Pelobacter seleniigenes DSM 18267: one gene and its partner. The protein of the gene in region 1 binds, or shares a complex with, the protein of each later gene. Links are inferred from orthologs where the notes say so. Each region holds a gene or a part of one and is shown on either strand. Other genes may lie near its edges. The genes, in order: trxB and trxA.

Region 1 (15,800 bases):
GACTTGTGCCACAATGTCAAAAAAGGAAGACTATATTTGTGACAGGGAGATGAGATTCAATGAAACAACTGGTCTGTTCATCAATACAGTTCAATATCGCCCTGGGTGATATTGATGCCAATCTTGATAAAGCCGGAGCGGCTTTGCGCCGGGTCGCCGACCGCGGCGCTCGCCTGGCGGTTTTGCCCGAGATGTGGAGCTGTGGCTATGATTACAGCCGCATCAAACAATTGGCCGGAGAGACACCCAGGGTTCTGGCCGAAATGCAGGAAATCGGCGACAAGCTGGAGCTGGTCACGGTCGGCAGTCTGCCGGAACTGGACGACGGTAAGATCTATAATACGGCTTACGTGATCGACCGCGGCCGGGTGGTCGGTCGTTACCGCAAATTACATCTGTTCTCGGCCATGCGCGAGGATCTGTTCCTGGCTGCCGGAAACGACAGCCTGGTCGTGGATACCTCGGTCGGTCGGCTGGGCATCGCGATCTGCTATGACCTGCGCTTCCCCGAGCTGTTTCGTAAATTGGCCCTGGCCGGAGCTGAAATCATCTGCCTTCCCGCCGAATGGCCGAAACCGCGGCTTGAGCACTGGCAGACCCTGGTCCAGGCCCGGGCCATTGAAAACCAGCTGTTTGTGGTGGCCACCAATTGTCAGGGGGTGCAGGGAAAACTGGACTTTTTCGGCGCCAGCCGGATCGTTTCCCCCCTCGGACACCTGCTCCAGGTTGCCGGGGAAGAGGACACTGAACTGGTGGCAACCTGTGACTTTGCCGAGATGGAAAAATACCGTCAGCAGATCAGGATCCTGGAAGATCGGCGTGCCGACATCTATGGGACCCCCTGATAAGCGGCATTAGCTAGTTTTCATCTGGAAACGGCCCTTTTCCGCCGTGACGGTGTCAATCTGCGGGCTTATTTGTGCGGCGTAAAGAACTACCCCTCCGCATAAGCCCTTGATTCCTTGCCACAACGAAAAATTGCTCGTTTCCAATCTGAAAACTAACTAACTGCAGCAGCCGCGATCATTCGGCCATGGGCTGCGCGGAATCACGATAACGGGCGGGAACCTGTTGCAGGCTGTCGGCAAACTGCAGGTTCCCGTCAGCATCGACATACAGGTAACGCCGACTGGCTTGCTTGGTTTTTGGGGGATGGGTTTTGGCACTGATCACGGTGTTGATGGGATCGGCCGGAGCAGCTATCGAGCCGTTCAACAGGCCGATCAGGCGACTGCGGAAATCGACATAGAACTCCTGGGTCTGCTTTAACCCCGGGGCAGGCAGGGGCAGTTGCACCATCAACTGGTCGAAGCCCAGAGACAGGGCCAGAATGACCACCAGCCACAGGAAATATTTGATCAGTTTCAACATCTGGGGACTCCTGAATAATCGCGCCATATTACCTGCTAATGGGGGGAAAGACAAGCTGCGGCGATTTTTCCGGGATGCTGCTGAAATCTGGTCGACTGAGTTCCTGGTCTGCGATTGAAATTGAATGAATAATTGATTTTGCATGACGGTCGGTATGAGTGGGCTTTTGCTGTGCCGGCAAAGGTTTGCGGCCTGACTTTTCCCGCCCGAGCCTAGGGAGTTCCATTTTCCCCCGGGATATGCAAGAATGCGCATTTGTTTGTTGCCATGCAAGGAGTTCTCACCATGAGTGAAACACAATATGATGTGATTATCATAGGCGGCGGTCCGGCCGGAATGACGGCGGGTCTGTACGCATCTCGTGCCTGCCTGAAAACCCTGATGCTGGAGAAGATGATCCTGGGGGGGCAGATGATGACGACCACCCTGGTTGAAAACTGGCCGGGGTATCCCGGCGGCATCGAAGGACCCGAACTGATGATGCGTTTTCAGGAGCATTGCACCGAATTCGGACTGGAAACCGGTTACGGCAGTGTCGACAAGATCATTGATAACGGAGCGACGAAAACCCTTGTTGTCGATGGCAAGGAAATGACCTGTAAAGCGGTTATCATTGCCACCGGAGTGGTGCCGAAAAAACTTGGGGTCGAGGGGGAAGCGGCTCTGGTCGGCAAAGGGGTCTCCTATTGCGCGACCTGTGACGGTGCTTTCTTTCGGAATGTGCCCATCGCGGTGGTCGGCGGCGGAGATACTGCAGTTGAAGAGGCCCTTTATCTGACCCGCTTTGCCAGCAAGGTGACCCTGATCCATCGTCGTGATCAGCTGCGGGCAACCAAGATTCTGCAGGACCGGGCGTTGGCCAATGAGAAGATCGAGGTGGCCTGGAACTCGGTTGTCGACAGTTTGGAGTCGGATAAAAGTGGATTGACCGGCGCCGTTCTGCGCGATACTCAGAGTGGGGCGACTCGCAGCATCGAGCTGCAGGGGATCTTCGTCGCTGTCGGGGTTACCCCGACGACGGCTTTTGTTGCCGATCTGTTGGAAACCAACAAAGAAGGTTATATTATCGCCGGCGAGGATACCCTGACTTCGGTTCCCGGAATTTTTGCTGCCGGAGATTGCCGGACCACAGTGCTGAAACAGGTTTCCACAGCGGTCGGTGACGGGGCTGTGGCCGCGATTATGGCTGAAAAATATATTGACGAGTTGGAGCATCTGGAAACACATCCGGAAGGTTGATTTAGCCGGGTTCATGCAATAAGACCAGCCGGGCATTGGTTGGTGTGTCAAACCGGATGCCCGGGATCATCAGGGGGGGGGAATGCTAGCCAAGGTCTGTTCAGGGGCCTTGATCGGGATAGATGCCTATCCGGTCGAGGTCGAAGTCGATATTGCCCAGGGATTACCGCAATTTTCCACGGTCGGGCTGCCCGAGGGGGCGGTCAAGGAAAGCAAGGATCGGGTCAAGTCGGCCATTAAAAATTCCGGCTATGATTTTCCAGCCCGCCGGATCACCATCAATCTTGCCCCGGCTGATATCCGTAAGGATGGCGCTGCCTTTGACCTGCCCATTGCCATCGGTTTGCTCTGTGCAACCGGGATTGTCGATAAAGAGAAGCTGGACCGTTTCATTCTGCTCGGCGAACTGTCCCTGGACGGGCGGATCAAACCGGTCCGCGGAGTCCTGCCGATTGCCGTGGCCGCCAGGAAATGGGGCGATTATGCCCTGATCCTGCCGGCGGACAATGCCGAAGAGGGGGCCGTGGTTGCCGGGCCGGATATCTTTGCCGTGCGCGACCTTGGTGAAGCGGTCTCGCTGATCAACGGGACCACGGTCATCGAGCCGTTTCGCTCTTCCGTGGTTCGCCCGGAGCAGGCGGTGCTCGTTGAAGGGGAAGATTTTTCAGAGGTGCGCGGTCAGGAGCATGTCAAGCGGGCGCTGGAAGTTGCTGCGGCCGCAGCGCACAATATTTTGATGAGCGGTCCGCCCGGCAGCGGCAAAACCATGCTGGCCCGGCGTCTGCCGACCATCTTGCCCGATTTCTCCTTTGAAGAAGCCCTTGAGACCACCAAGATCCATTCGGTGGCCGGACTGCTTTCGCACAATCATTCCTTGCTCGAGCAGCGACCGTTCCGTTCCCCTCATCACACCATCTCCGATGCCGGACTGATCGGTGGAGGCAGCTATCCGCGCCCCGGCGAGGTTTCCCTGGCCCATCGCGGAATCCTCTTCCTTGATGAATTTCCCGAGTTCAAAAAAAATGTTCTGGAGATGCTGCGGCAGCCCCTTGAGGACGGCCAGGTTTCCATCAGTCGGGCAGCCCTGAGTCTGACTTATCCGGCCGATTTCATGCTGGTGGCGGCAATGAACCCCTGCCCCTGTGGCTTTTTCGGAGATTTGCAGCATGATTGCAGCTGCACCCCGGCGATGATTCAACGTTACCGCAGTCGGCTGTCCGGGCCGCTGCTCGACCGGATCGACCTGCATGTCGAGGTGCCGCGGGTTCCCCATAAGGATCTGACCGATATCCGGCCGGCGGAAACCAGCGCGACGATCCGCGCGCGGGTCAATCAAGCACGGAGCATTCAGCGCGAACGGCTGGCGCCTTTCGGCCTGCTGACCAACAGCCAGATGCAAGCCCGCCATATCCGGCGTTTCTGCCAGCTCGACAGCGCCGGGGAGCGGCTCCTTGAGCAGGTCACCGATCGGCTCGGGTTGTCGGCGCGCAGCTTTACCCGGATTCTCAAACTGGCCAGAACCATTGCCGATCTCGCCGGAGCCGAGCAGATCGATACCAGTCACTTAAGTGAAGCCATTCAGTATCGGGGGCTGGATCGCAAGACCGTCTAGCCGGCTGCCGAAACCGTCCCGGCGCAGACTTGGCCGCCTCAGCGTTTTGGCCGGGAACAGCCTGAGTGCCGACCAGGGCACTCAGGACACCAGCTGGACTTCGATTTTTGCTTCCGGGAACTCTTTTTTAATAGCCCTTTCAACGCGCAACCGGTGGGTCCAGACCGTCGCCAGGCAGCTGGCGCAGTCTTCCCTCTGTTCCAGGCAGATGGTGCCGTCTGTCTGGACTCCGGTCAGTTCGATTTTTCCGCCCTCCCCCTCAATGCCCGCTTTTAATCCTGCGATGATCTCCTTGATTTCATTCTCCATCGTTTCCTCCTTTAGCTTGCTGACGTAAAAAATTCAGTCCGGGTCGGGTGTCTGTCTGCTGTTGGCCGATCCTTGGCACTTTGTGTGCAAAGTTGTTCCGAAAAGATTCATTAAGTAAACGATTTGCCATAAATGTGCCAAACCGAACAAGGGCGGCGACATCACCACAGAACAGGGGAGGAACTGGTATGAATTTCAATCACTTCGATGAACGGGGAAACGCCGTGATGGTGGATGTAAGTGCCAAAAATAAAACCTTGCGAACGGCTACGGCTGAGGCCGTGGTGGTGATGCCACCGGCGGTGCTTGAAGCAATTCAAGACGGTGGCATCGCAAAAGGGGACGTGCTGGGTACCGCGCGACTAGCCGGGATCATGGCAGCGAAGAAAACCCCGGATTTAATCCCCTTGTCCCATCCGTTGGCGCTTCACTCCGTCAGCGTTGATTTCGCCCAGGAACTTGCTGATGGCGTGGTCAGGGTGAGCTGTACGGTCCGGGCATTCGAGCGAACCGGGGTGGAAATGGAAGCAATGACCGGAGCAGCGCTGGCTGCTTTGACCATTTATGACATGTGTAAGGGGAGCGACAAGTCGATCAGTCTCAAAGAGGTCAAACTGATTTACAAAGAAGGTGGAAAAAGCGGTGTCTATCGAAGGGAGGAGCGGGGATGAAACGATTCAAGGCAGCCATATTGACGTTAAGCGACAAGGGTGCGCGCGGGGAGCGGATCGATGAAAGCGGGCCGGCGCTTGCCGCCTGGCTGGCCGGCAATGGGGTCAAGACGGTCAGAACCCTGATTCTGCCGGATCAGTTTGATCTGATTACCGAAGTTCTGGTCGATTGGTCCAATCGTGCCCTGGCCGAGTTGATCCTGACCACTGGCGGCACTGGGTTATCGCCTAGGGATGTCACCCCGGAAGCGACCGAAAGCGTGGTCGAGCGGCTGGTGCCGGGTCTAGCCGAGCTGATGCGGCTGTGCAGCCTGGACAAAACCCCCATGGCCGCACTGTCGCGAGCCGTAGTCGGAATTCGGCGGAATTCACTAATTGTCAACCTGCCGGGAAGCCCTAAGGCGGCCCTGGAAAATATTGCCGCGATCTGGCCGGCGATAGACCATGGAATTGCCAAGATGTGTGGCGATCCGGAAGATTGCGCACGGCAGTTCAGCTGGTAGTTCGAGGCTTGTCTCAAAATGAGACAGGTGCCTGAGAGCGTCCCAAAATAGATCCTTAGACAATGGGAATGGGCCGAACTCTCACGGCCGATCAAGGAGAGGTCGGGGAAAAGCGAACCGGCTGGCGGCATTTGCCGGGGTAGCATCAGTGGCATGATCTTTGCCTCTTCATCCCAGGCAGAGGTTGTCGGCAGGGGTGGCTCTTGAGCCTCGGTGATAGAAAATTCTTGGATGTTCAACGTTGAGCAAAGCCGCTGCCGAACAAGCATTGTTCAAGTCGGCAAGGATGGTCGCAGATGACAGCAGTAACCGACAGGAGTCGTTCTGTTCTGGAGCGTTTTCGTACTGATTGTACAGGGTGCGGTCTCTGTTCCCGATCCTGTGAAATATTGATGCAATTAGCAGTGCCCCCGGCCGAGTTGGCGGAACAGTTGGTCGCCGGGGCCAGGCTGGCAGAGTCGATGGAAAGCGCCGTTCAGCACTGTGCTCTGTGCGGTCTGTGCAGTCAGAGCTGCCCTTTGGACCTGAATCCGGGCGACCTCTTTCAGGCGGCGCGCGAGGTGTTGATGGAGCAGGAGCGCATCGACCCGCTTGCTTACCGCCCCATGCTGGTCGATCAGCAAGCGCACTTTTTTTCCCTTTATCGGCAATCCTGGGAAATTGATTTCAGTGATCTGGAAAAGTTGACCGGACCGACCCTGTTCTGGCCTGGTTGCAGCCTGGCCAGCTTTGCCCCGGAGTTGACCCGGGCAGCCCATCGGTGGCTGCAGCAGCAAGGGTTTGAGGTCGGTTTCAGTGCGGACTGTTGCGGACTGCCGTTGCACAATATCGGCCTGGGACAGCGGGGCGAACAATACCTTGCCCGGCTGGCGAAACAGTTTGCCGCCAAAGGGGTCAAGCAACTGATTACCGCCTGCCCGAATTGTTACTATCACTTCCAAAATTCTCTGACCGATATCAAGGTCAGTTCCCTGTTTACGCTGATGGTCGAAGCCGACCTGCGGCTTGCCGGCCAGTCAGGTGTGACCGTTCATGATTCCTGCCCTGATCGCGCCAGCGGGCAGATCGGTCAGGCGCTGCGGACCCTGTTGCAGGGCGCGGAGATCGTGGAAATGACCCACCACGGCAGTGAGACTCTCTGCTGCGGGGCCGGCGGAATCGTCTCCATGGTCAATCCGGAGCTGAGTCAGGCCAGGGCCGAACGCCGGGCGGCCGAAATCGCCCAGACCGGGACCGAAACCTGCGTCAGTGCCTGTATGGCCTGTGTCAAGCGTTTGCAGGGGACAGCCAACCTCAGCGCCGTGCAGGCGCAGCAGTGTTCGGAACCGGCTCGGGTTGTGCATATCCTCGAATTGATATTCGGCATCGAGATAGATCACGACCGCTTGCAACAACAGCTGGAACTGATGTGGCAGGGTGAACTGGGGCAACGCAATCTGGCGCTGTTGAACGGCGCAGGTCAAGAAGAGTGACGTGACGTGCGCGGTGCCGCTATGCCGCTGGCATGCTGAGAGAGGACAGGAGAGATGAGTTCTGAACCCGGAAAGAATCGTTTTATCGCTCGCAGACGGCGCAAGGCGAACTGCCGACTCTGCAGTTATCTCTGCGGAATCGAGGTGTTCAGCGAAGGCAATAAAATAGTTAAAATAAAGCCTGACCCTGAAAGATATCCATATAATGAGGGTATTGTTAATGGTTGCCGGCGTTTCCATAGCAATGTGGAATTCTTGTATCATCCGGAACGGATCAATTATCCGCTGAAGCGCAAAGGGGAGCGCGGCAGCGGCCAGTGGCAACAGATCAGCTGGGAAGATGCCCTCGACGAGATCGCTGAACGCCTGCTGGAGTTGAAAGCGCAATTCGGCGGCGAAACCCTGGCCACCTCCATCGGTGGACCGCATACCACCTTCTGGCCCCTGCATCGCTTCCTGAACCTGTTCGGCAGTCCGAATAATATGGGGATCGGTCAGATCTGCTGGAATCCCTCGATCTGGGTCAACAGCCTGACCTTCGGCTGGCCCCTCGAAAACGAAATCGACCCGGAGACCACCGAATGTCTGATTCTCTGGGGCGTCAATCCGGCTGAATCGGACAATTCCCTGTTCTGGCGCACGGTCCTTGCCTACAGCAGAACCGGCAAACCGCTGATCGTCGTCGATCCACGCCGCACCCGAACCGCTGCCTTGGCCACCCAGTGGTTGGCCCCGCGCCCGGGCAGCGACGCGGCCCTGGCCCTCGGTTTACTGCAGGTGATTATTAACGAGCAGTTGATCGACGCGGCTTTTATCGAACAATGGTGTCATGGTTTCAGCCAGCTGCGCGACCGGGTGCGGGCTTATACCCCGACCCATACCGCCGAGCTGACCGGAATTCCCGCCGCACAGATCATTGCCGCTGCCCGCAGTTATGGCCAGGCCCGGCCGGCCTCGATTTTTCACGGTCGAGGCATCGACCAGATCGGCGCCAACAGCATGCAGGTTCACCGCGGCATCGCCTGCCTCAAGGGGGTGACCGGCAATGTCGACCGGCGCGGAGCCTCGCTGGTCTCGGAACGGCCCGATTATATCCCGGAAATCGATCTGGAATTGACCGAACGGCTCAGCGCAGAGCAGCGCAGCAAGCAGCTCGGGCGGGAGCGGATTCTCCTGCAGAGTTATGCCGGTTACGAGCGATTGACGCAGGAAACCATGAAACACGGCAAGCGGTTGCCGGCCCGCTATCTGACCTCGGCCCAGCCGAACCTGGTCTGGCGGGCCATGCTGAACGGTGTGCCGTATCCGATCCGGGCCATGATCGTCAGTGGTAGCAACCCGCTATTGTCCCAGGCGGACAGCCGGCTGATCGAGCGCGCGCTGCGCAACCTTGAGCTGAGTGTCTCCCTTGAGCTGTTTCACAACCCGGTCACCGCCCTCAGCGATTATGTCCTGCCCATGGCCGGCAGCCTGGAAAGACCGGTGTTGCAGACCAATGCCGGTGTTGCCAACCTCGCCTATGGCGGACCGGCAGCAATCGAACCGCTGTTCGAGCGGCGCACCGATTTCGCCTTCTGGCGAGACCTCGGGATTCGCTGCGGTCAGAACCGGGAGTGGCCTTGGCAAACCTTTACCGACAGCCTTGAGGATATCGTCGCCCCTCTGGGTATGGATTGGGCCGGTTTCTGCCAGACCGGACTCTATTGTCCACCGCCCAGCTACGGCAAGCATGAACAGCTGCAGCAAGCAGGACAGCCTGGCTTTGCAACGGTCAGCGGAAAAGTCGAACTGTATTCCGAACTGCTTGCCGAACTCGGTGCCGAACCGCTGCCGCAGCATCAGGCCTGTGCCAAACCAACCGCGGAATTTCCCCTGACCCTGATCAGTGGCGGGCGCAAGCAGCCCTACTGGGCTTCGTCCTTCCGCCAGCTGCAGACGCTGAAAAAGAATAATCAACAGCCGGAAGCTGAAATCAGTCTGGAAACCGCAAGTGATCTGGGTTTTGTCGACGGCCAGGAGGTGTATGTGGAAACCGCTCGCGGCCGGGCAAAATTCACCTTGAAAATCTGTGCCATGAAAGAACAGGTGGTGAACGTGGACTACGGCTGGTGGTTCCCGGACCAGGACCTGACCGAACCACACCTGGGCGGCCTGTTCGAGGCCAATGCCAACCTGCTGACCCAGGCTGATATTGAGGACGCCGATCCCCTCCTCGGCCAGTGGAAATATAATGATATCCCGTGCCGGATCTATCCGGTTGACAGTGAAAAATCGGACCTTTCTGAGAACTGTAGCCTGTCCGAAGCCTAAAGGAGCACTAATTATGAGCAGTCAAAAGCACGCGCTGATTTTTTTCACCAAAGTCCCGACCCCCGGGCTGACCAAAACCCGCCTGACCAAAGAGGCCGGTGGTATTTTTACACCGGAAGAGGCCGCCGATCTTTATCGGGCGGTGATGCTCGACACGGCCGAGGTCGGGTTCCGGGCTCTTGAACTGTTGCAGAGTGAAGTCAGCAACGGGCAGGACAGCTATGATTTCTTTGTCTGTGCCACCCCTGCCGCTGATCATCCCCGCCTTAAAGAGATTTTTGCCGAAATTGAAAGCGATGTACCCCTTCACTTCATTGCCGACCAGGGGAGCAACTTCAACGAACATTTCAACGATTCGTTTCAGCAACTCTGGGCGCGTGGTTATGCCAGTGCTGTGGCCATCGGCGGTGACCAGCCGCAGATGACCACCAACAATATCATGCAGGCTTTTCGCTGGTTGAGACGTTTTGGGGCCGAGGAGTCAGGGCTGGGGCTGGTGCATTGCCCCTGCCAGGCATGTGGTGTCTCTCTGGTCGGGATGACCAGTAAAACGCCGATGGATTTCGAAGGGGTCTTTTACAATACTGACGGCGTCTCCGCCCTGGATGCGATCATCAACATCTGTGAAGCAGGCAATATCCCGGTGGCCGCCCTGGAGACGGTAGCTGATATCGACAATACCGAGGACCTGGCCCATGCGTTGAGCCTGGCCCATTCGCAGCAATATACCAGCCGTTTTCAACCCGAGGTGGTGGTTCCCCAACGGTTCCTGGCCTGGGCTGCAGAAGTCGGGCTGGCGGTTTGTACCCCCCCCAACAGCGACCATGATCCGCGGGAGTTGATCGATGCCTGAAGTCCGGGTTAACCAGCAACGCTGCACCGGCTGTGGGATGTGCGTCAATTTCTGTCCGGTGGATGTTTTCGAATTACAGCAGATCGCGGCTGACCAGCACAAAATTGCCAGCCCGGTGCGGGAGACGGAGTGCTGGGCCTGCGACACCTGTGTCGGCCAATGTCCGGTCAATGCCATTGAGATTATAGAGAATCACGCCGAGGCCGAGCTCCGGAAGCAACAGGTTCAGCCGAGCGCTCCTCCGTTGCCGGATGAAGAACGCGAGCTGTATCGGGAGTGGCACCAAGTCCTCTTCGATACCCTGCGTTTGCGCTGGAACCCAGTGGCGATTTCACTGATTCGTCAGGATCAAGCGCTTCCCGATGTGGCCATTCCAAGGGTCAAGCTTCGCTTTTGTCAATCCCTGATGATGGCTCGGCGCGGCAAATCCCTGCTCATGCCGGCCCAATGTCATGCCTGTCCGGATGGCACCCATATCCTTGGTTTGACGGAAATCCCGCCCAAACTGGCCAGCGGCGAAATGTATATCCATTTCCGCAAGCTGGATTCCATGGAGGCGGCCCGGCAGATGATCAAGGAACGGCCGCGCCTGCCGGAACGCTCCACCAAGGCGACCCTGGTGACACCGCTGCACAACGCGGCGGCCACCCCCGACGTGATCGCCATTATCGCCAATCCGGAACAGATCATGTGGCTCTGCATGAGCGCCGCCTATTACACCGGGCATCGTTTCGATTTCCACGCCAGCGGCTACAATGCCCAGTGTGTGGAGACCACCCTGCTCCCCTATACCAGCCAGAAGTTCAATATTTCCTTCGGCTGTTACGGTTGTCGGGCCAGTTCGGACGTCAGCGATGACCTGATGTTCATGGGCGTCCCGCGGGCACAGATGTCGGAACTGATCAAGGGGTTGCAGAAGCTCGGCCAGAAGGCGATTACGGATTCGCGGAACAAGATCTACTTGCCGCCCAATATCTGAGTTGTGGGGCGGCTATTGCCGACTGCCACCGGGTATCTAACATCCGCGAAATAGAACTCTCAAAATAGCTTGAAAAAAAGACAGTGCCGATTCCGTTAAGGGATCGGCACTGTCCATATCCGGGTCATGATCCGGTCCTGCCAGGCTGTTGAAGCCTAGGCTGCCTGGAGACAGAGTCTGTTCAAGTTGAGCAGTGCCGCGGCTGCAGCGATGGTTGTGCCGAAAAAATAAAGAGGCTTGTGATAGGTTTCCGCATGGCTGAGCAGTTGCGGAAGAGAATTGTTGACGATGGTTGAGCCGGTCGCCAGCAGAACGTCACAGGCCTGGAAAATCTCTTCTCCCCGGCTGGCTCCGTCCCAGATCTGCACGCCGTATTTTTCCTTGCCGATATTATCCTGATCAAGATCCGTCACCCTGACCTTTTCTGGGCCAAGGAGTTGACAGAAATTATCGATGATGGCCGGTTGAAAACCGATAATCCCAACCCTGACACCGCTGCCGTGCTGTTCAAGAACCTTTGCGGCAATTTCCCGGGCACAGAGCTCCGGTTCCTGGTTTTTGCAGTGTACGGTTCTGTCTGCCTTACCCAGATAACGCATCACCGCATTCAGGGTCGCGATAAACAAGGCTCTTTCCCCATTGTGACGGAGTTCCAGGTTGAGAATAGCGCTGATTTTGCCTGTGAAATTCATCGGCATATCCGTAAAAGACTGCCCCAGCGCGCCTTTGAATTCCGCTTGGATCAAACTCTCTTTCCCCTGCAGCAGAGGAAAGTCCCGGCGCTCGGTCTCGCCAATGGCTTCGACGGTACTCAATTTTTTGGCGGTGATGTTGATGTCGCTTTCGAGCAGGCCGTTTTCACGGGCTATTTCGGTAAATGAAGATTTCAGCTGATGAAACATGACAAGTCCCTCTCAGAGTGTTCAGCAAGTGGTTGTGGTGGATGAACAAGGGCGAGAGAAAATAATAGCCCCTGGTGGTAAGAATGCCAAGGGGGGAAGGGAGAAGATAACGATTAAGATGTGTATTATGGCAGGAGCTTATTTTGGCGGATATTTTTACTCCATACAAGGCAGGCCGGTCTTGTCATTGAGTTAGGGTTTGAAATTGACAGAGAGTCCTGAAGTTTTCTGAAATAAGGGAATCGTTTGCAGCCATCGTCCAAAATTGCAGGGGCAGAATCAGGTGCGGCCCCTATGGTTTCTCGTGAACAGGTTTAATAACGACAGCGATGTTAAGGCTTAGTGATTACCTTGCATACGTCCTATAGCTCTCAACACTTTGGTAAAAGCTTTAAAAGGAGGGTGGTTAAAATTTTCTTTTTAGATGTTTGACGTTGTACATTTTCTTGTCAGCTGCACTCAAAAGTTCCTCTTCGGTGTTCCCGTGCTCGGGGTATAGCGCACAACCAACACTGGCGCTGCTCTGCACTTTCAGAGAACCGAACTGAAAGGGGGGTCGCAGTGACTCGTCGATTCGTGACATCAGGATATCAACGCCTGACCGGCCGTTTATCTGGGGAAGCAGAAGAACAAACTCGTCACCGCCCATACGCGCCAGAGTATCTGAATCCCGCATCAGTGTCTGCAACCGGTCTGCAACGCCCTTAAGCAGCATGTCTCCCACATCATGACCGTGGGTGTCATTAACCTGCTTGAAACCGTTCAGATCCATAAAGAGCAGGGCCAGGGGCTGTTTGGTTCGACGGGCCATAGAGAGAGCCCTTTCAAGGCGTTCCTGTAACAGATAGCGGTTGGGCAAACCCGTCAGATTATCGTGAAGAGCCATAAACCGCACCTTCTCTTCTGCAGCCTTGCGTTCGCTGATATCAGAAACGATGTTCAGGGTTGCCGGGCTTCCATTCCAGCTGATCAGCACACCTGTGAGCTCAATCGGATAGATGGTGCCATCACGTTTAAGAAAGAGACTTTCGTATCGATTTGGTGCGGCTTCACCGCCGAGTCGCTTCAGATAATTGGTCATCATAGTCTCTCTTGCTTCGGCAGCGATGAGAGGCAAAAAGGATTCCAGATTCAGGAGTGAGTCCTTATCGTAGCCGGTCATTTCACACATGCGCGGATTTAAGTATACGAGCCGCTTGTTCTGTACGACCGCGATTCCTTCAACTGCGTTATCAGTCAGATTGCGGAAGGATTCTTTGCTCTGCTGCAGTTTCAGGTTGGCCTTCTCCAGATTAAGGGTCGTTACATGAAGTTTATTCCTGCTTTGCTGCCCGGGAAGAGAGATTAATCCGATGGTCAATGAAACATATCCACCGATAAGGATGAACATCATGATGACTGTGACGACGTTTGGGGACAGAAATGACTGGGCTTGGGGAGTTCCGATGTCAAAGAAGGTCAAAACAGTTCTGATAAGGAAGAAAATAGCGAGAAACAAGCTGGCGTATCCGACTGAAATACTCCTCATTTTCAGACCGGTTTCGGACCTATCTAGCAGCAGGTAAAAACAGCGAAAAGATGCAATACACAGCAGGATCGAAAAGATCCATATTCTGATGGCTAGATCAGGATGCGCATAGGTGTAATACAGAAACGAACCGATCAAAACCAGAACAGGGGCTATCTCCCAGGCGAGCCCTTTTTTTAGGAGAAAGAATTTTCGTAATCCTGTGCAGAACAAAGACCAGCCCAAAATGAACAGAGTGTTGGCAAGGACAATTGAAATGAAAGACGGCAAAAAACCTTGAAATGCGAGCAGAAAAGAGCCACATGTTGTTGTCAACATGGCCAGAGCCCACCAGCCAGCACCTTTTTCTTCACGGTTGTAAAACCAAAACATTGACAGATTAAATGTAAGGACAGAGCAGAGAACAGACCAGACCGCGAACAGGGTCCTGATATCAAGTAGTTGAATCATGAAACAGCATCTAGGGAAAAGTAATCGGATAGCAAGTGCCGGGCAAAATTGAAATTCGATATTATCAGCTGTTCGAAAGGATGCAACAGTAAACGGGCTTCTGTGAAACAACCGGGCATGACAGTAGGAGCAAGGGGGCGTTCATTAAATGGAGCTGTTTTGACTGATCCAGCAGAGAGGGGACATCGATTATGGCTAGACCGTTACGCATCCAATATCCAATGCTTTTTATCACGTCACGGCACGTGGGAACGAACAGCAGGAGATTTACGAGCTGTTAAAGGATGACGCTTTGCGTGTGAAAAAGGGGACGTTGTTGATATTTTGATATTCTGAGTAAGGTTGAATTTATGCCACGCCATGCACGCATAGATCTGCCTGGATTATTACAACATGTCATAGTCCGTGGTATCGAACGCCGCAAGATCTGAGGGTGTCAGTGTCCGTTGACGAACTTTTAGTAGCTCCCAGAATAAATTCTGTGCAATGGCAAAAAACCACTTTTCCAAATTCTTTCCGCGTGATATCCAAATAAATACAGGTTTCCAAATTGAAATCAGCTGATGAGGCTGTCGCAGGAGAATAATCAATCATGGACTATGAGTCTTTGCTTGCCGACCGCACCACTGGAATGTCGGCAAGTGCCATCCGCGAAATTCTTAAAGTTGTGTCCCAACCCGGGATGATCTCCCTGGCCGGAGGGATTCCGGCTCCGCAAAGCTTTCCCATGGATCTCATCGAGGAACTGACCGCGGTGGTCCTGAAGAAATACGGTGCATTGGCATTTCAGTACGACCTGACCGAAGGCTTTCTGCCACTTCGCTCGGCTCTGGCCGAGTATTTGAAGCAGAAGGGAATTTTCCTGACCCGGGAGGAGATTATTATTTCCAGCGGTTCCCAGGGTGGTCTGGATGCCATCGGCAAAATATTGATCGGCAAGGGGAGCAAGGTTGCGGTCGAAGCGCCGACCTACCTGGGCGCGCTGCAGGCCTTCAATCCTTATCAGCCCGAATATGTCCGCCTGGAAACCGATGATGACGGGGTGATGCCCGAGTCTTTGGAGGAGGTCCTGCGTTGCCACAAGGTGAAATTCATCTATCTGGTGCCGACCTTTCAGAACCCCACCGGCCGGACCCTGCCCCTGGCGCGGCGGGTCCAGATTGCCGAGATTCTGCAGCGCCATGGCGCGCTGCTGTTTGAAGACGATCCCTATAGTGATCTCCGTTATCAGGGTACGCAGATTCCTACAATCAAAAGCCTGGCCCCTGATAACGTTATTTATGCAGGGACTTTGTCGAAAATCTTCGCGCCGGGTTTGCGGATCGGCTACCTGGCCGCTCCGGCCCCGATTCAGCGTTGGCTGGTCTTGAGCAAGCAGGGCGTTGATCTCCACACCAGTACCTTCAACCAGGCGCTGGCCGCCGAGTACCTGAACGGCGGTTACCTCAAGGAGCACCTGCCCAAGATCATCGACCTGTACCGGCCGCGCCAGCAGGCGATGCTGGCGGCTCTGGATCGTTATTTCCCCAAACAATTCCGTTGGACTCGACCGCAAGGTGGGATGTTCCTCTGGGCCGAGGGGCCGGAGGGATTTGATCTGG
Region 2 (15,730 bases), 1.3 Mb from region 1 along the record:
CCGCGGTACGGCCTCGCCAGCCCGCGGACAGACGCCCGTGCAAAAGCGCGGCGTAGAGGAACCAGGTAATCAGCGCCCAGGTCTCTTTCGGGTCCCAACTCCAGTAACTGCCCCAGGCGGTATTGGCCCAGAAGGCACCGCTGATAATACCGAGGGTCATTAGTGGAAAACCGACACTCAGGCAAGTGTAGTTGACTTTGTCGAGGGTATCCAGCGAGGGCAACAGTTGGAAAATACCGGTAAAATGTTTGCTTTTCAGCATGCGGTTCTGCACCAGATACATGATGCCGGCACCAAACGACAGCGCAAACGCAGCATTGCCGAGAAAAGCAAGGGTAATGTGAACCGGGAACAGCCAGCTCTTAAAGAGCGGGTTCAACTGCACCACCACATTGGGGCTTAAAGCGCTGGCAACCATCAGCACAAAGGCCAACGGCGCAGCGAAAGAGCCCATCACCGAGAGCCGGAAGCGCAATTCCAGTAACAGGTAGAGCAGCACCAGACACCAGGCAAAAAACGACAGGGATTCCTGCAGGCTGGTCACCGGTGTCCCGCCGACCCTGGAGTGGAGCACCGCAAAAGAGCCCGCATGGACGATGACCCCGACGAGCAGGAACCAACGCCCCAGCCGTCCTGCTTTGGTTTTTTTGCCGATCATGGCGGCCAGGTAAAGAATGCTCGCGGTGAGATAGATCAGAGTGGTGCTAGAGGTCAACAGAGTCGAGGTTCCCATGGTACCCTTTCCGGCGCTTCGGACCCGCGATGATAAAACATCATTCGGTTACCGCTTCTCATGAAGTCGGGAGATTGTATTGTTCACCAATCTCGTGTGTCAACTTTTTTATTTTCCTTACAGATTTTATCAATTTGGCGCTTCAGCCGTTTCGAAGCAGTCTTTTTCTAACGGCCGAATAATTCTTTTTCGACCAGCTCACAGAGCAGATGACCGGCAAATTGAGCCAGTTCCAGCAGCCGTGGCATAGAATCGGTGGCCAGGTCAATGCAGACGTCAAGATCATCCTTGAACAGAGGGTCTTTGCGGCAATCGCCGGACAACAGCACCACGGCCTGCTCGTTTTCCAGGGTTTCTTCAACCAGGGCCTGAAGTTCGGGAGCAGCAGACCCGTCGGAGCAGACCAGCAACAGATGGTGCTGGCTGTTGACCGCACGATAGTGGCGTACCAAATGCTGTTCGAACTGCCCTTCCGCCATCATCCGAGCACTCAGCAGGGGATCACTCCCGAGGCAGAGCGCCGGCAGGACCGGGCGGTCGAAATCAAGCCGGAAGGCAAATTGCGCCGCCATCAGCTGGGCAATAGCCGCCATATGGCCGTGTCCGGCCAGAAGGAGTTGCCCCTCTTCGGCAAACAGACCAGCGAGCCGTTTGGCCAGCGCCACCATCTGATCGTTCTGTTCCTGACAGAATTTTTCGTGCAAAGCGAGGACTTGAGCGCACGCTTCGTTGATTTGCTGATTCATTCTTTACCTCCAGAGCCGGTTCCCCCAAAACTCAGGAAAGCTCGGCACAAGCATAATATGGACCGGCACCCTTGCTGTCAAGCGCGAGCGGACACCGGAATACAACTTGATTTTTCTGTAATCTTCTCTATATATTTGAGTTCGAATATCAATTCACCGAAACAGAAAAGCCACTACTGGAAAAAAGGAGAAGTCGATGGCTAGCGACAAAGTACTCGAAATTACCGACGCTCAATTTGAAGCTGACGTTCTTAAATCTGCAACACCGATTCTGGTCGATTTTTGGGCAACCTGGTGTGCACCCTGCAAAGCGATCGCCCCGGTGCTCGATCAACTGGCGGAAGAATATGAAGGCAAGATCAAAATCGGCAAAGTCAATGTCGATGAAAATCCGGCCACTCCCGGTCAGTATGGTGTGCGTGGCATTCCCACCATGATCCTGTTCAAAGATGGCGAAATCGTTGACCAGCTGGTTGGCGCCGTGCCGAAAAACCAGGTTGAGAATCTGCTCCAGAAAGCTCTTTAACAGCCACCACCAAACAGGCTCCGATCCACAGGATCGGGGCCTGTTTTCCAATCATCTCCGCCCCAAAGCATCTCCGCCGTCGGCCAGATCGCAGCCCAGCTCAGAACTGTCTTTTACTGTCCAGTAAAATGGTCACCGGCCCGTCATTGACCAGATCGACCGCCATATCGGCGCGAAATTTACCGGTTTGGGTGGCCACGCCGCGAGCGCTGACCTGTTCAACAAAATAGTCGCACAGAGGCTCTGCTTGCTCGGGGAGCGCCGCTGAAGAGAAACTGGGCCGTCGTCCTTTGCGACAGTCCGCCAGCAGGGTGAACTGCGACACCACCAGAATCTGCCCGCCGCAATCCGCCACCGAGCAATTCATCTTACCGACCGCATCTTCAAAAATCCGCAGCCCTACAGTTTTTTCCGCCAGGTAATCGGCGGCCGCACGGTCATCACCGTCCTCAATCCCCAGCAGAACCAGCAATCCCTGACCAATCGCGGCTATCCGTTGCCCGGCGACACTAACCCCGGCCTGACTCACCCGTTGAATCACTGCTCTCATCAGCAGATTCCTTCTTTCGACCCGGCCAGCTGGCGCAGCAGGGCCAGATTCTCCAGGTCATGACAATGCTCCGGGCCACCGGGAGTTTCCAGTATTTTCGGTGTGTCGGCAAAGCGCTGATCACTCATCAAGGCGGCAAACCCGGCCCGGCCGATCTCCCCTTTGGCCACATGTTCGTGCCGATCCACCCGCGAACCCAAAGGTTTCTTGCAGTCGTTGAGGTGAAACAGCGCCAGCCGGTCGCAACCGAGCAGACGATCGAAACCAGCCATCACCTCATGGTAGGTCTGGGCGCTGCGCAGATCATAACCGGCGGCAAATGCATGACAGGTATCAAAACAGACAGCAAACCGTTCCGTCCCGACCAGGCTGCAGATTTCTGCCAGATCCTCAAACCGGGCGCCAAGACTGGTCCCCTGGCCGGCGGTATTTTCCAGTAGAACTCTGACCCTGGACGGAGCTCCAGCGAAAATGCTGCGAAAGCTGGCGGCAACGGTCTGCAAACCCGCCGCAACCCCTTGTCCCATGTGCGCACCGGGATGCATGACCAGATCACCGATGCCCAGCTGCTCGCAACGAACCAGTTCATCGACAAAGGCATCAATCGATTTTTTCCTGAGCTCCGGATCCGGGCTGGCCAGGTTGATCAGGTAACTGTCATGGGCTGCCACATAGCGAATGGGACTATTTGCGTGGGCGCTACGAAACGCGGCGATGGCTTCTGTGCTCAGCGATTTTGCCTGCCAACGGCTGGCATTGCGGGTAAAGATCTGGATTGCGGAACAACCGATCAGTTCCCCCCGGCTGAAGGCTCGGTCAATACCACCGGCAATCGAGACATGGGCGCCGATCAACAACTCTGTTGTGCTAGGCCGACTCACCCGGCAGCTCCCGCCCAGATTCCCAGCAATCCGGCGATATCCGCCGGTTCCCTGATCCAGGCATCGACAAAGTCAAAGCTGTTCTGCGGATCCTGCGGCCCGACCAGCACGGTTTTCATTCCGAGCTGCTTGGCGGTTTGCAGGTTCTGCGGCTGATCTTCCACCATGACGCACTGCTCACCGGTCAGTTGCAACTGGGTAAGAACCTTGTGATAGGGTCCGGGATTCGGTTTCGGTTGATAATTGTCGATGCGGATGTCGAAAACATCCACAAACAGCCCGTCCAGCCCCAGGGCGTTGACCACCCGGTCGGCATGATCGCGGGAGCCGTTGGTAAAAACATAGCTGGGTGCCGGCAACCCGGCCAGCACGCTCTGCAGTCGCAGATCGCAGGAAAGCCGGCTGGCGACGTCCACGGCATGCACATAGTCCAGATAATCTTCCGGATTGACCCCATGATGGCGAATCAGCCCCTGCAGGGTGGCGCCGTAATCTTTCCAGTAACGCCGCCGCAAACCATCGACCGCCTGCGGATCAATGGCGACGATCTCTTCCATGTAACGGTTGATCCGCACATCGATGAGCGCAAAGAGGTCCTTTTCCCGCGGATAAAGAGTGTTATCCAGATCAAACAGTATCGCTTTCATACCCGCCTATTTCGGTTCATATTCGCCGCTGAACACTTCAACGGCAGGGCCGGTCATCAGCACCGGTCCGTTGTCGAGCCATTCCAGTTCCAGCTCACCGCCGCGTAGATGATTCAAGATCTTGCGCTCGGTCTTGCGGGTCAGAACGCCGGCCACGGTAACCGCCGAAGCCCCGGTTCCGCAGGCCAGGGTTTCCCCTGCACCCCGCTCCCAGGTGCGCTGGATCACCTCTGTCCGGCTCACAATCTGGACAAACTCGATGTTGGTACGGCGCGGAAACCAGTCGCTGGTTTCGATCTGCGGTCCGATTTCAGTGACCGGAAAGGCGGCAACATCATCGACATAGACCACCGCGTGGGGATTGCCCATGGAAACACAGGTCAGCTCAAGGGTATGACCGGCAACCACAAAGGGAACCAGCACGGCGGTTTCGGTCGCTGGACCGGTCATGGGGATGGCGGCACGCTGCAGTATCGGCAGGCCCATGTTGACGCGAACCTTGGCCACCAGGCCGTCGCTCCCCAGAAACAGCTGCAAATCAAGCACCCCGTTGCCGGTTTCAACCTGCAGCGCGGTCTTCCGCACCAACCCGTGATCATAAGCGTACTTGGCAACACAACGGATCCCGTTGCCGCACATTTCCGACTCACTGCCATCGGCATTGAACATCCGCATGCGCACATCTGCCACTTGCGAAGGCAGGATCAGGATCAGCCCATCCGAACCGATGCCGAAATGTCGGTCACTGGCACGGCGCGCAAACTCCTCGGGATCGGCCACCTGTTGCTGAAAACAGTCGATATAAATATAGTCATTGCCGATACCATGCATTTTGGTAAATTTCATTTTCACCCCCTGGACCGTTGTGATTATATGAAGCTCTCTGATAATATAATGAGACTATCTCATGCTCTCAACTCTTAACGTTTTATTTCCGGAGAAATCATGGCGTTTTTTCTAAAAACCAAAATCTGGCAGACCGGGGCGCTTGACTGGTGGGGAATGATCAACAATGAGGATGTGTTCCTCGGCAACCGCGAGTTCCCGCAACCGCCGGAAGAAGGCGATGAATGGCTGGTCCGGAGCACCGGACAGCGTTTCAAAATCATCGACCGGGAGATTCGCCTGATTGCTCAGGAGGAACCGCAGGACCAATGGACATATTGAACATCATTCAGATTCCGGCCAGTGACATGGATAATTTCTCCTACCTGGTCTATTGTCCGGAAACCATGCATGGCGCGGCCGTTGACCCTTCGATGCATCCCGAACGCCTGCTTGAAAAAGCACGGGAATTGAACGTCGACCTGAAACTGCTGCTGAATACCCACGGCCACAGGGATCATGTCGCCGGCAACGGGGCCATTATTGAAGCGACCGGAGCAAAACTGGCGGCCCACCCCCAGGACGTGCCAAACCCGGACATCATCCTCTCGGAAGGTTCAACCATCCAGCTTGGCAACGGTCTGCTCAAGGTTCTGCACACTCCAGGGCATACCCCCGGATCGATCGTCTTTCGCAGTGGCCTGCAGCTGATAACCGGCGATACCCTCTTTGTCAGTCGCTGTGGCCGGGCGGATCTGCCGGGCAGTGATGTGGCAGCCCTTTACGATAGCCTGCAGCGCTTGAAAACCCTGCCGCAAGACACCACTATCTACCCGGGGCACGACTACGGACCCCAATCGACCTCAACGATCGGCTGGGAACTGGAGCATAATGATTTCCTGAAATGTCCCGACCTGCAGAGTTTTATCAGACTAAGAATGGCCTGAGAGAACCAACCTGCCCAGGCACTCAGTCGGTCAGAACCCAAGCGGGTCATTAAATAGGTTCATCTCTGAAATGTTCAAGCAGTTGGCGAGTAATGCGCTTTTCCCCACCGCGCAAAAAGACCGTCATCGATTTTGTGCGTCCCTTCATGGCTCGGCAGGCTTTTTTTCCTACCACCCGCTAGCGCTTCAGATTGATCACGCGGGTTCCTGCCAGACGATCATTCCAGCCGCGGCGTTGCGGATTGGCAAAAACGGAGAGATACCCGAGTCCGGCGGGCAGCAGTTGGAGCAAACCGCCGACCGTATGCAGAAAAGCATGAGGAAAATCCAAGGCATCGCCGCCGATGGTTTCAACCCGCAAACCGGTAAGCATTTTCCCCGGCGTCTGTCCGGCCAAAAAATGGAATAGGGTGAAATAGCCAAAGAACAGAGAAAACAACACCAGGAAGTAAGGGATAGAAAGGTCCAGCAAGGTGGTCACAGAGGGGAGCAGCTGATCGTTCACCCCTCCCATGGCAGCTTCGGCAGCAATAACAAAGCTGCCGCCGACCACAGCCAGCACGATGATATCGCAAAACCCCGCTAAAAGACGCTTGCCCAAACCGGCCGTGTCGAGTTCTTCAGTGGCCAAAACGGAAACTTCATCATCAATCGCTTCGTCGCTATCGTCAAGCACAGCAGTTGCCGCCAAAGGCGAGGCAGTAACCTCCTCGTCGACACTCGCCAATTGCTCAGCCAGCTCATCGAATTGCCGGTAATATTCAGCGTAGACCGCTTCCTCGTCGCGAACTTCGGCTGGTGCCGAGACCACAGGGGTCGGCGCCAGATCGGGCTCGTCCAATGCCAGCTCAGCATCCGGTTCGACGGGAATCTCTTCCGCCACACTGAAGAGATCATCCTGCTCCTCCGCAACGGCAAAGGAGTCCGTCAGCATAGCAGGACTCTCGTCCAGCAGGGCCTCAGCTTCGTTTTGAGTCAGGTCGAACAAATCCGCCGTAGATTCAGCATCCGGAGTCCCCTCGGCTGCAGAGGACTCCGGAAAATCAAAAGGGTCTGCGGGGTCCTTTCCCGGTTCTTTTTTGGCCGCATTCGTCGCGCTATCCTCATCCGGATCAAAGCCGAAATCATCCTCCAGATCGTCTTCCTCTGGCAGATCGAAGGAAAAATCAGTACTATCCGTCGCTTCGGCTTTGGCCTTTGGGCCTTCCAGGGTTTCCTCGACATCTTCGTCCTCCGGAGCTTCCTCAAAAAGCTCGTCAAAGGAAAGATCGTCATCCTCGGTGCTGTCCCCCATGAAATCAAAGCCGAAATCATCGCTTTCGGCGGTCGGGGCTTCCGGTTCCGGACTAGTTTCGAAAACAGGTGCAGCGGCGACCGAAGCCGTTGCAGCGGCAACCGCGGCATCAGCATCGAAATCGGTTTCGACCGCTGTTTCACCAGCAACCGTCTGTCCGGGGAACAGGACGCTTTTAATTCCGTAACGCTCTTTGAACTCAACCAGGTCTTTACCGCATTTTTTGCAGTTGTCGAGATAGTCAAAACTGTTGAAGCCACACTTGGGACATCTCATGATTTTTCCTTTCCTCTGAGCACGGTTCCTCAACCATGTCGGCCCGTAGCAAAATCACCATAAAGATATTGTAAAATCGACATTATCGCAAGCCCAGCGGTTTCGGTGCGGAGAATTCTCGGCCCCAGCCCAACAGGGACAAACCCGGCTTGTTTGATCAGTTCGATTTCGTTGCGGCTGATGCCTCCTTCGGGTCCGATGATGACAGCGACACTCTGCGGAATCTGGCGAGGCAGAGCTGCTGTCAACGAACCGGCTTCCTCTTCCCACAGCACCAGCTTCAAATCAGCCTGCACCTGGCCCAACGCCTGAGGTAAAGACAAATCAGCCTGGAGTTCAGGCAAGTGATATTGGCGACTCTGGCGCGCGGCTTCCTGGATGATTTTCCACCAGCGCCCCAGTTTTTGCTCTTTTTTTTCGGCTTTGAGACGGCCAACGCTGCGTTCCATCGCCACCACCTGAAAACAGCTGACCCCAATCTCCGTCCCCTTCTGGAGGATAAGCTCCAGTTTTTCACCCTTCGGCAGACCCTGGAGAAGGGTCAAACGGCAGGCTGCGGCAGGCTGGGTCTCAACCTGAAGAACCTGCACCTGATCCAAAGCGTCCAGAACCCCCCTGGCAACCTGTCCGGTGCCGTTGAACAGTTCAACTTCGTCGCCGGGACTCAGGCGGAGAACGGTCTTGATATGTTTTCGTTGTTCCGCCGGCAGCACCAGCACGCTGCCGCAACTCAGCTCTGGTTCGGGAATAAAAAAACTCCGCATCAACGATTCCGGCGATAAAGGAGGCAGACCCAGTCGTCCAGGTAACGACTGGCAAAGGATTCCAGCGGAAAACCGTCAAAACCCGCGCGCACCAGCGCTTCTTTCTCCCGCAAAATCCCGGACAGAACAAGCCAGCCGCCCGGCCGCAAATGCGCCATAAAAGCAGGACCGAGCCGGACATTCTCTTCCGCGAGGATATTCGCAACGACCAGATCAAAGGATCCCGGAAGAGACTCCAGGGGCGTCTCCGTTACTTTAATGCGCTCCTGATAACCGTTCTTCTGCACATTTTCGCGGGCGACCTGACAGGCAATCGGGTCAATGTCATTGGCCAGCACCGCTGCGCAACCCAGGGCCGCGGCCCCCAATGCCAGCAGGCCCGAGCCGGTTCCAACATCCAACATTTGAGCGGGCGGCGTGGGGCTGGCCAGCAGCTCCGCGATGGCCTCCAGACATAATCTGGTCGTCGCATGCGAGCCGGTCCCGAACGCCATCCCCGGATCGATCTCAATGACCACATCATTGGCAGCAACTTGAGCCTCTTCCCAACTGGGACAGACCACCAGTCGCTCACCGACGCGAAAAGCGGAAAAATTCTGTTTCCACTGTTCGGACCAGTCCTCAATCTGGACGGTCTCGCCGAGGAGGACTTCCAGGGACAGTTCATCCGGCAGCGGGGCCTGGCGCAGGGCCACTGCAACCTTCGTCACCAGCTGTTCGGGGGAACAGTCCGCCTCAAAATAGCCCTTAAGCCGATAAATCCGCTCCGCGTCAAGGGCATCGTCAGGCACCACAAAGGTATCCAGCTGCCGTTCTTCAACAACAACGCCGGAGCATCCGCAATCGGCAAGCAAGACGCTGACCAGATCAACCCAAGCCCCAGGAACACCAACCTCTATCGCAATCCATTCATTTTTCATCATCACTAATTAACAGAATCTATCAATGAAAACAATAAGGAATCAGTAAATTTGTACACTCTGACCATAAACAAAAATAATTAAAAGAATCTATCATTGCCCTTGCGCACTTTTTTAGACTCTGCTAAAGTTTAATCTGATTTTCATGAGCCTGAGCTAGTAAAACCTCATGATATTATTTTTTCAGATTAAAACCAACCCTTTACCAAACCCATTTCAACAAATTGGTGGCGGGGTTTTTAATATTCCGCACCACTAGATACAGGTGCAACGGCATTGACCAAAAGGAGACTCATTGATGCGGATCCTGGTTGTCGAAGACGAAAAAAAGGTCGCCAGTTTTATCAAGCGGGGCCTGGAAGAAGAAGATTTTACTGTTGATGTTGCCCATGACGGCGAAAGCGGTATCGCCATGGCGGAAAGCTCCAGTTATGATCTTATTCTGATGGATGTCATGCTACCCAAGAAAGACGGCCTGAGTGCAATCAAGGAGTTACGTGAAAAAAACATCTCGACCCCGATTCTGTGCCTGACCGCCAAGGACACCGTTGAGGATATCGCATCCGGCCTGGACATCGGCAGTGATGACTACCTGACCAAGCCTTTTGCCTTTGCCGAGCTGGTGGCACGGGTCAGAGCCCTGATCCGCCGTGGCTCACAGGACCGCGGGGCCGAACTCTATTTTGCCGATCTGCGGCTGGACCCGGTTGGCCACAATGTCTGGCGCAATAACCGGCCAATCGACCTCACCGCCAAGGAATACGCCCTGCTGGAATACTTCATGCGGAACCCGAATCAGGTTCTGACTCGAACCATGATCGCTGAACATGTTTGGGACTACACCTTCGATTCCTTTACCAATATCATTGACGTCTATGTCAATTATCTGCGGAAAAAAATTGACCGTGATTTCGACAAAAAACTGATCCATACCGTCCGGGGCGTCGGCTATGTCCTGAAAGATTCGGACTGACCCTGGTCTCCAGGGTCATCTGCATTTATGATGAAGAAAATATTGAGAATTGATTGGCCTGCTCTGCAACAAACAGCCGGCCAATCGCCACCACCCCAAGATGACCCATATTATTATTGGGAGGAACAATCGCATTGACCTGCTCAAACAACCAGCAGCGAAAATATAAACATGCAAAGGCATCTGCCATCAATCGCCTGATTCAGCTCATGAATAAAACCGATCCGGAAGTTGAGCCCCTCTTTTTCACTCCGGAAAGTACCGATCCTGCAGAAGTCCAGGAGCTGGCCCAAAGCTATAATGCGCTGATGGAGCGAATGGCCAACAATCTGCGCCGGTCAAGACAGTTTGCGGCAGATGTTACCCATGAATTGCGGACGCCTTTGACCATTTTGCGCGGCGAAACAGAGCTCGCCCTGCGCAGTGGACGGGATCAGGAAGAACTCAGAAAGGTTTTGGAATCAAACCTTGAAGAGATCAGTCGCATGAGCTACCTGATCGAGGACCTGCTGTTGCTTTCCAAAAGCGACCTGGGACAGATTCCTTTAAAAATGGAGCCCATCTATCTGCCGGAGCTTATTGTCGAACTGCACCACCAGGCCCAATTGCTGGCTGCAGCAAAAAGTATCCGCGTAGACCTGAACTGCCCCCGCCAGGATATTTTTATTCTTGCGGACAACCTGCGAATGAGACAGGTCCTGTTAAACCTGCTGACCAATGCGATCAAATATACGCCCGCGGGGGGGAAGGTCGGGATAGATATCGAACTGACCGATCGGGACCAGGTCAGAATAACGATCAGCGACAGCGGCATCGGCATCGCCCAAGAAGAATTGGAACTTATTTTCGAACGCTTTTACCGGGTTGATAAAACCCTTAACCGTAATGACGGCGGATCAGGCCTCGGTCTGTCCATCGCCAAATGGATTGTCGAAGCCCACGATGGAACCATCAGCGTTTCCTCAACCCCTGGCCAGGGAAGCCGCTTCAGCGTGACGCTCCCGCTGACCGAAAGCGAAAATTTCGATTAAATAAACTTTAAATTTTTTTAGTTCACTTTTCTGAACGATTTTAGTATAAGTACTTCCAGAAACCTCTTCGGAGGTTTCGCGCCCCGAAGACCTACCCCCCCTCCAGGTCTTTGGGGCTTTTTTTTGCCTTACTCTCCTGCCCTTCTTGCTCTACCAACTTTCAAAACAACCATCTGCCTGTTATAATTTCGCCGGAGCTCGGTGGAACAGCAAAGCCGGTTCAGAATGCCGACCCGTTCCCCAGCCCATTCTCCACGCCACATCCCCTTCAGGAGGTCAGAATTCATGTTTTTTCAACCCCGCGCAGTTTACCTGGCAGACTCTTTCATGCTGCCCGTCGGCAAATACAACGGTAGACACCGTCCCAAAATGAGTTTTTTCGAACTGGTCGACGCACTTCAGCCATTACTGAACAATTCCAAAATCGACAAGGACCGCATCGGCTGTGTTGTGGTCGGCTCCCAGAATCCGTTTGCTTTTTCAGGGATCGACAATGTTGCGGCTAAGGTCAGCGGCCGGCTCGGGATCAGCGGAGCAAAGTCCGTTCTGGTCGATACCGCATCCTCCTCGGGAGCTAGCGCTTTTGAAGCGGCTTTCATGGAAGTCGCATCCGGGCAACATGATCATGTCCTGGCCCTCGGCATTCAGAAAATGAGTGATGTCTCAACCCGTGAAGCCACCAAAATAGTCGCCGGGGTCATCGACCGGGAAGAAGCCGAATACGGGCTGACCATGCCTGCCTGCGGAGCGCTGGTTGCCCAGTCCCTGATCCAGGAATTCGGCTTGAGTCTGGAAAAATGGAGCCACTATACCTCGCGTTGGACCGAGCGGTCCCATCACTATGCCGCACAAAACCCCAACGCTCATCTCAACTATGAAATCCCGGCAGAGCAGTATCTGGCAGAAATGGATGGGGGGAAAAATTATCTGTATTACGACCCTCTCCATTATTACGATTTTTGCCCCATGTCCGACGGAATTGCGGCCTGCCTGCTGACCTCGCAGAAGAGCCGGGTCCGGGTGTCAGGGGTTGGCTCCGGCACCGACATCCCGACCATTGCGGATCGCCTGACCTACACCAGTTTTCCGGCGACTCGCATTGCCTTGGCTCAGGCGCTGGGCATGGCCGGGCTTAAAAACCTGCACGAACTGAATACTCCCGTCCATATCAACATGCACGACCCCTTTAACGGCTTCGGTGCCATCAACTTAGTTGACCTTGGTGTTGTTCCCCGTAAAAATCTTTTGGATGGGCTGCTCGATGAAAAACTGACCGGACCGAGCGGACTGTTTCCGACCAACCTCACCGGCGGTCTGAAAGGCCGCGGCCACCCCCTCGGCGCAACCGGAATGGTCCAGATCGTTGAAAATCATCAAATGCTCGTCAGCGGCGATTACCAGGCAGCCCTATCCCATTCCATCGGCGGGCCGATCAACAATAACGTCGTCATCCTCTTGGAAACCCAGGAGCAGTTTCTCAGCCGTGGGGCGGTACCCTATCGGCCAGAGGGCAGACCGCTACTCGGCCGGCTGAAACCGGCCGACATCACCCTGGAAACGATACTGGGGAAGGAACATAAATGCACGGCCAAGTTACTGGCCAAAACCTCACGGTTCGATTTCCGCACCGGAAAAGCCCAACGCACCCTGCTGGTTTTTTCCAAAAAGCATGAAAGCGAGAACTACCGCTTTTTGATCGGCGTCGCCCCGGAAACTGCGGCTTCCCTTGAGGGCCTGAAATACGGCGATAAAATTCAGCTGCAACAGGTCGATGGCGAGCTCAGCATCAACGATGTCCCGATTCGTCGACTCTATCGTAAAACCATTGAGGGGGTGGTCGAAATCGCGGATACGGCAATGCGTCATCTGCGCCGGAAAAAGGAGTAAATTTGCGCATCTGCACAGTGCAAAAACAGCCCTGTCATGATAATCTGCGTCGATGCGGATAACAGTTAAACAACAAGTCCTTCTGGCTCCTGCAACGATGCTGATTCTCTTGGTTCTGGTGCTGGGGTTTATGCAGTACACGTACTGGAACCTCACCGCCAAAAGAGCGGAAGCCAGAGCCATCGGCACCACCTTTGTCGCCGTCGCTGAAGCGGACATGGCCGCAAGAAGGCTGCATCTCCTCATGCGGACGCTGCAATATACCGGGATGGCTGCGCCTGAAGATATGGCCCTTATGGCTGACCTCTACGAACGCCTGCTGGCGGCAGTCGATCGCCTTGAGCCGTTCGGCCCGCTCAAGCAATCAGGGCAGATTTCGCTGCTGAAAAGCCTGGTCCTGGAGTTAAACCCCGGCAACAGCCCGGAACCGGAACAGACTGCCGAATCCTTTGCCAAATTCAGGGCCGAACTGTCTGCGCTGTCCAATCTGACTCAGGTCTATCTCAACAAACTGCGCTCCACCCAGGAACAGGACATTGACCACTTGGTCGAAAGGGCGGCGGTGGTCTCCATGTCCATCCTGGTCCTGGCCATTATCCTCGGGCTGTTTATCTCGACGTATTTCAGTCGCCGGATCCTGCACCGCATCCAGGATCTGTCCCACAACGCAGTGCGTATCGCAGATGGAAAGCTTGATCTGCCCCCTGCTCCCGACCGCATTCGCGACGAACTGGACACCCTGGCGGTCTCCATCAACAGGATGACCAAACGACTGACCCAGGTTATCGGTAGTGAAAAACTTTTTGAAGGGGCGGAGGAAGAACGTCGGCGCATCGCCATGGATCTTCACGACCAGTCTCTTTCCGACCTCTCCGGCATTCTGCGCGGCCTGCAGAATCTGGAGCCGACTCTCCCCGAAAAAGAGCTCAGGGAACGCATCGACAACCTGGAGCAGGATCTGGGCCGGGCTATTTCCAACCTGCGTGAAATCATGAACAATCTGCATCCGCAGACGTTGGATATCCTCGGCCTTGGCGCAGCCATTGAAGCACATCTGGAGCAACATTGCGACTCAGACGATTTGCCCGCTTACCATTTCCATACCGACCCGCGCATCAACAATCTGCAACTGGGCCGGTTGCAACAGCTCTCCCTTTACCGCATCGCCATTGAAGCGATCCGTAATGTGTTAAGGCATGCCGGGGCCAATCGCTATGAAGTTGACCTGGAACTGCGCGATACGGTACTGGTCCTGTCCGTTGAAGATAATGGTCGGGGCCTGCCGGTGTTACCGGCTCATCACGAAGGACGGGGCCTGAACAATATCAGGGAGCGGGCCAGAAAAATTGGTGCTGAGGTCAATTGGACCGCCTCCCGCTTTTCCAGTGGCACTCGGTTCGAATTGACACTCCCCTGCAGCACCGACCACGTCAAGGGATAACACCATGAAACCATTGAAAATCATCATCGCCGAAGACAACCCCAAAGACCTTGAGTTTCTTGAACTGCTGATATCATCCTGGGATGAAGAGGTCAGCGTGACCCATGCCCACAACGGTCAGGCCGCCCTGGAATTGGGGCTCAATCAGGAGGCGCCCCTGGTCATCAGCGATATTCAGATGCCCGAACTCAATGGTATTGACTTTGCCCGGGAACTCTGGCAGCAAAAACCGGCGGCACGCATTGTGTTCTGGAGCCAGTTCAAAGACGAAATGTACGTGCGAGCCCTGGCCAAAATCGTTCCTCCGGAAACAGTCTACGGGTATATCCTCAAATCCAGCTCGAAAGAACGGATTGCCTCAGCCATCCACACCGTACTGATCGATGAACAATGCTGGATTGCCCCCGAAGTTCGCAAAGTTCAAGGGCGGGCCGGCCATTCCCTGACGGCCCTCTCCGATATCGAATACGAGGCACTGCTCGATATTTCCCTCGGTCTGACCGATAATCTGATTGCCCAACGGCGCTATCTGTCCAGGCGGGGGGTGCAGAGCAGACTCAATTCCCTGTACAGCAAACTGGGTATAGATCAGGAACAGTTTCATAGCGATAAATACGGAGATTCCTTTAATTTACGCAACCGGGCGGTAGCGGTCTCCCTGGCGCGGGGACTTATCAACGCTTTTGAAATGGAAAACGAAGAACAGGATTTTCAAACCTGGTTTAAGCGCTTTCAGCGCAACAACAAACCCAAAGATACTTTTTAAATCAAGAACTTGACGTTGAGCTAGTCCATTCAGTTAAGAAATTAGTGGATTTGGTCATTTCCGTCCTACTAGCCGATAAAACCCTATTTTTAGAGAATGAAATTCTCCATCTTATCTTGTTAAAACCCCTATTTTATGCTAAAAGGTCTTACCAAAAACTTTGGAGATTTTCATGACCACCGTATTCAAACCGATCCGCCCCAAAAAGCTCTCGGAAGAAATCGTCGATCAGATTAAAGAGCTTATCTCACGCGGTGAGTTGGGCCCCGGACAGCGCATTCCCTCGGAGAGGGAACTGGCCACGCTGCTTGGCGTCAGCCGCCCTTCGGTGCGCGAAGCGATTATGGTGCTGGAAGCCATGGGCTTCCTTGAATCTCGCCAGGGGGGTGGAACCTTTGTCCGTTCACTGGCAGACGCAACCATGGCCGATCCCTTGGCCAATATGGTTGAGCGGCGCGATCCACGCATGCTGCATGCCTTGACCGAGGTCCGCATCGGCCTGGAAACCTGGTCGGCTTACCTG

The links.
Region 2: the proteins of trxB (region 1) and trxA are in contact, whole or in part, in a crystal structure (PDB 1F6M), measured with the Escherichia coli proteins. The link is inferred for Pelobacter seleniigenes DSM 18267 from one-to-one orthologs.

The regions. Positions count from the first base shown.
Region 1 is NZ_JOMG01000002.1:1,246,031-1,261,830, reverse strand. Bases 680-3,633 are described here. They hold trxB (thioredoxin-disulfide reductase), read left to right. Parts: upstream 680-1,656; coding sequence 1,657-2,610; downstream 2,611-3,633. Other genes in these bases: N909_RS0108435 (YifB family Mg chelatase-like AAA ATPase), read left to right, coding at 2,693-3,633; N909_RS0108445 (hypothetical protein), read right to left, coding at 1,024-1,371; N909_RS0108450 (carbon-nitrogen family hydrolase), read left to right, coding at 680-845. Outside these bases: more of N909_RS0108450, read left to right, coding at 60-679; more of N909_RS0108435, read left to right, coding at 3,634-4,222; N909_RS0108430 (NifU family protein), read right to left, coding at 4,304-4,531; cyclic pyranopterin monophosphate synthase MoaC, read left to right, coding at 4,720-5,202; N909_RS0108420 (MogA/MoaB family molybdenum cofactor biosynthesis protein), read left to right, coding at 5,199-5,705; N909_RS23760 ((Fe-S)-binding protein), read left to right, coding at 6,002-7,177; N909_RS0108410 (molybdopterin-dependent oxidoreductase), read left to right, coding at 7,232-9,487; N909_RS0108405 (TIGR04282 family arsenosugar biosynthesis glycosyltransferase), read left to right, coding at 9,501-10,340; N909_RS0108400 (DUF169 domain-containing protein), read left to right, coding at 10,333-11,319; N909_RS0108395 (Rossmann-like domain-containing protein), read right to left, coding at 11,475-12,221; N909_RS24525 (sensor domain-containing diguanylate cyclase), read right to left, coding at 12,628-14,199; N909_RS0108380 (aminotransferase-like domain-containing protein), read left to right, coding at 14,792-15,800.
Region 2 is NZ_JOMG01000002.1:2,511,095-2,526,824, reverse strand. What follows is about bases 457-3,340. They hold trxA (thioredoxin), read left to right. Parts: upstream 457-1,675; coding sequence 1,676-2,005; downstream 2,006-3,340. Other genes in these bases: N909_RS0114385 (deoxyribonuclease IV), read right to left, coding at 2,555-3,340; dtd (D-aminoacyl-tRNA deacylase), read right to left, coding at 2,106-2,555; N909_RS0114400 (SIS domain-containing protein), read right to left, coding at 901-1,479; ccsB (c-type cytochrome biogenesis protein CcsB), read right to left, coding at 457-733. In the rest of the region: more of ccsB, read right to left, coding at 1-456; more of N909_RS0114385, read right to left, coding at 3,341-3,436; N909_RS0114380 (pyrimidine 5'-nucleotidase), read right to left, coding at 3,433-4,083; dapF (diaminopimelate epimerase), read right to left, coding at 4,090-4,929; N909_RS0114370 (hypothetical protein), read left to right, coding at 5,029-5,250; N909_RS0114365 (hydroxyacylglutathione hydrolase family protein), read left to right, coding at 5,238-5,855; N909_RS0114355 (RDD family protein), read right to left, coding at 6,034-7,425; N909_RS0114350 (16S rRNA (uracil(1498)-N(3))-methyltransferase), read right to left, coding at 7,455-8,189; prmA (50S ribosomal protein L11 methyltransferase), read right to left, coding at 8,189-9,112; N909_RS0114340 (response regulator), read left to right, coding at 9,408-10,082; N909_RS25745 (hypothetical protein), read right to left, coding at 10,108-10,272; N909_RS0114335 (sensor histidine kinase), read left to right, coding at 10,292-11,113; N909_RS0114330 (thiolase family protein), read left to right, coding at 11,399-13,000; N909_RS0114325 (sensor histidine kinase), read left to right, coding at 13,098-14,441; N909_RS0114320 (response regulator transcription factor), read left to right, coding at 14,446-15,207; N909_RS0114315 (FadR/GntR family transcriptional regulator), read left to right, coding at 15,380-15,730. UniProt on the Escherichia coli protein: Participates in various redox reactions through the reversible oxidation of its active center dithiol to a disulfide and catalyzes dithiol-disulfide exchange reactions.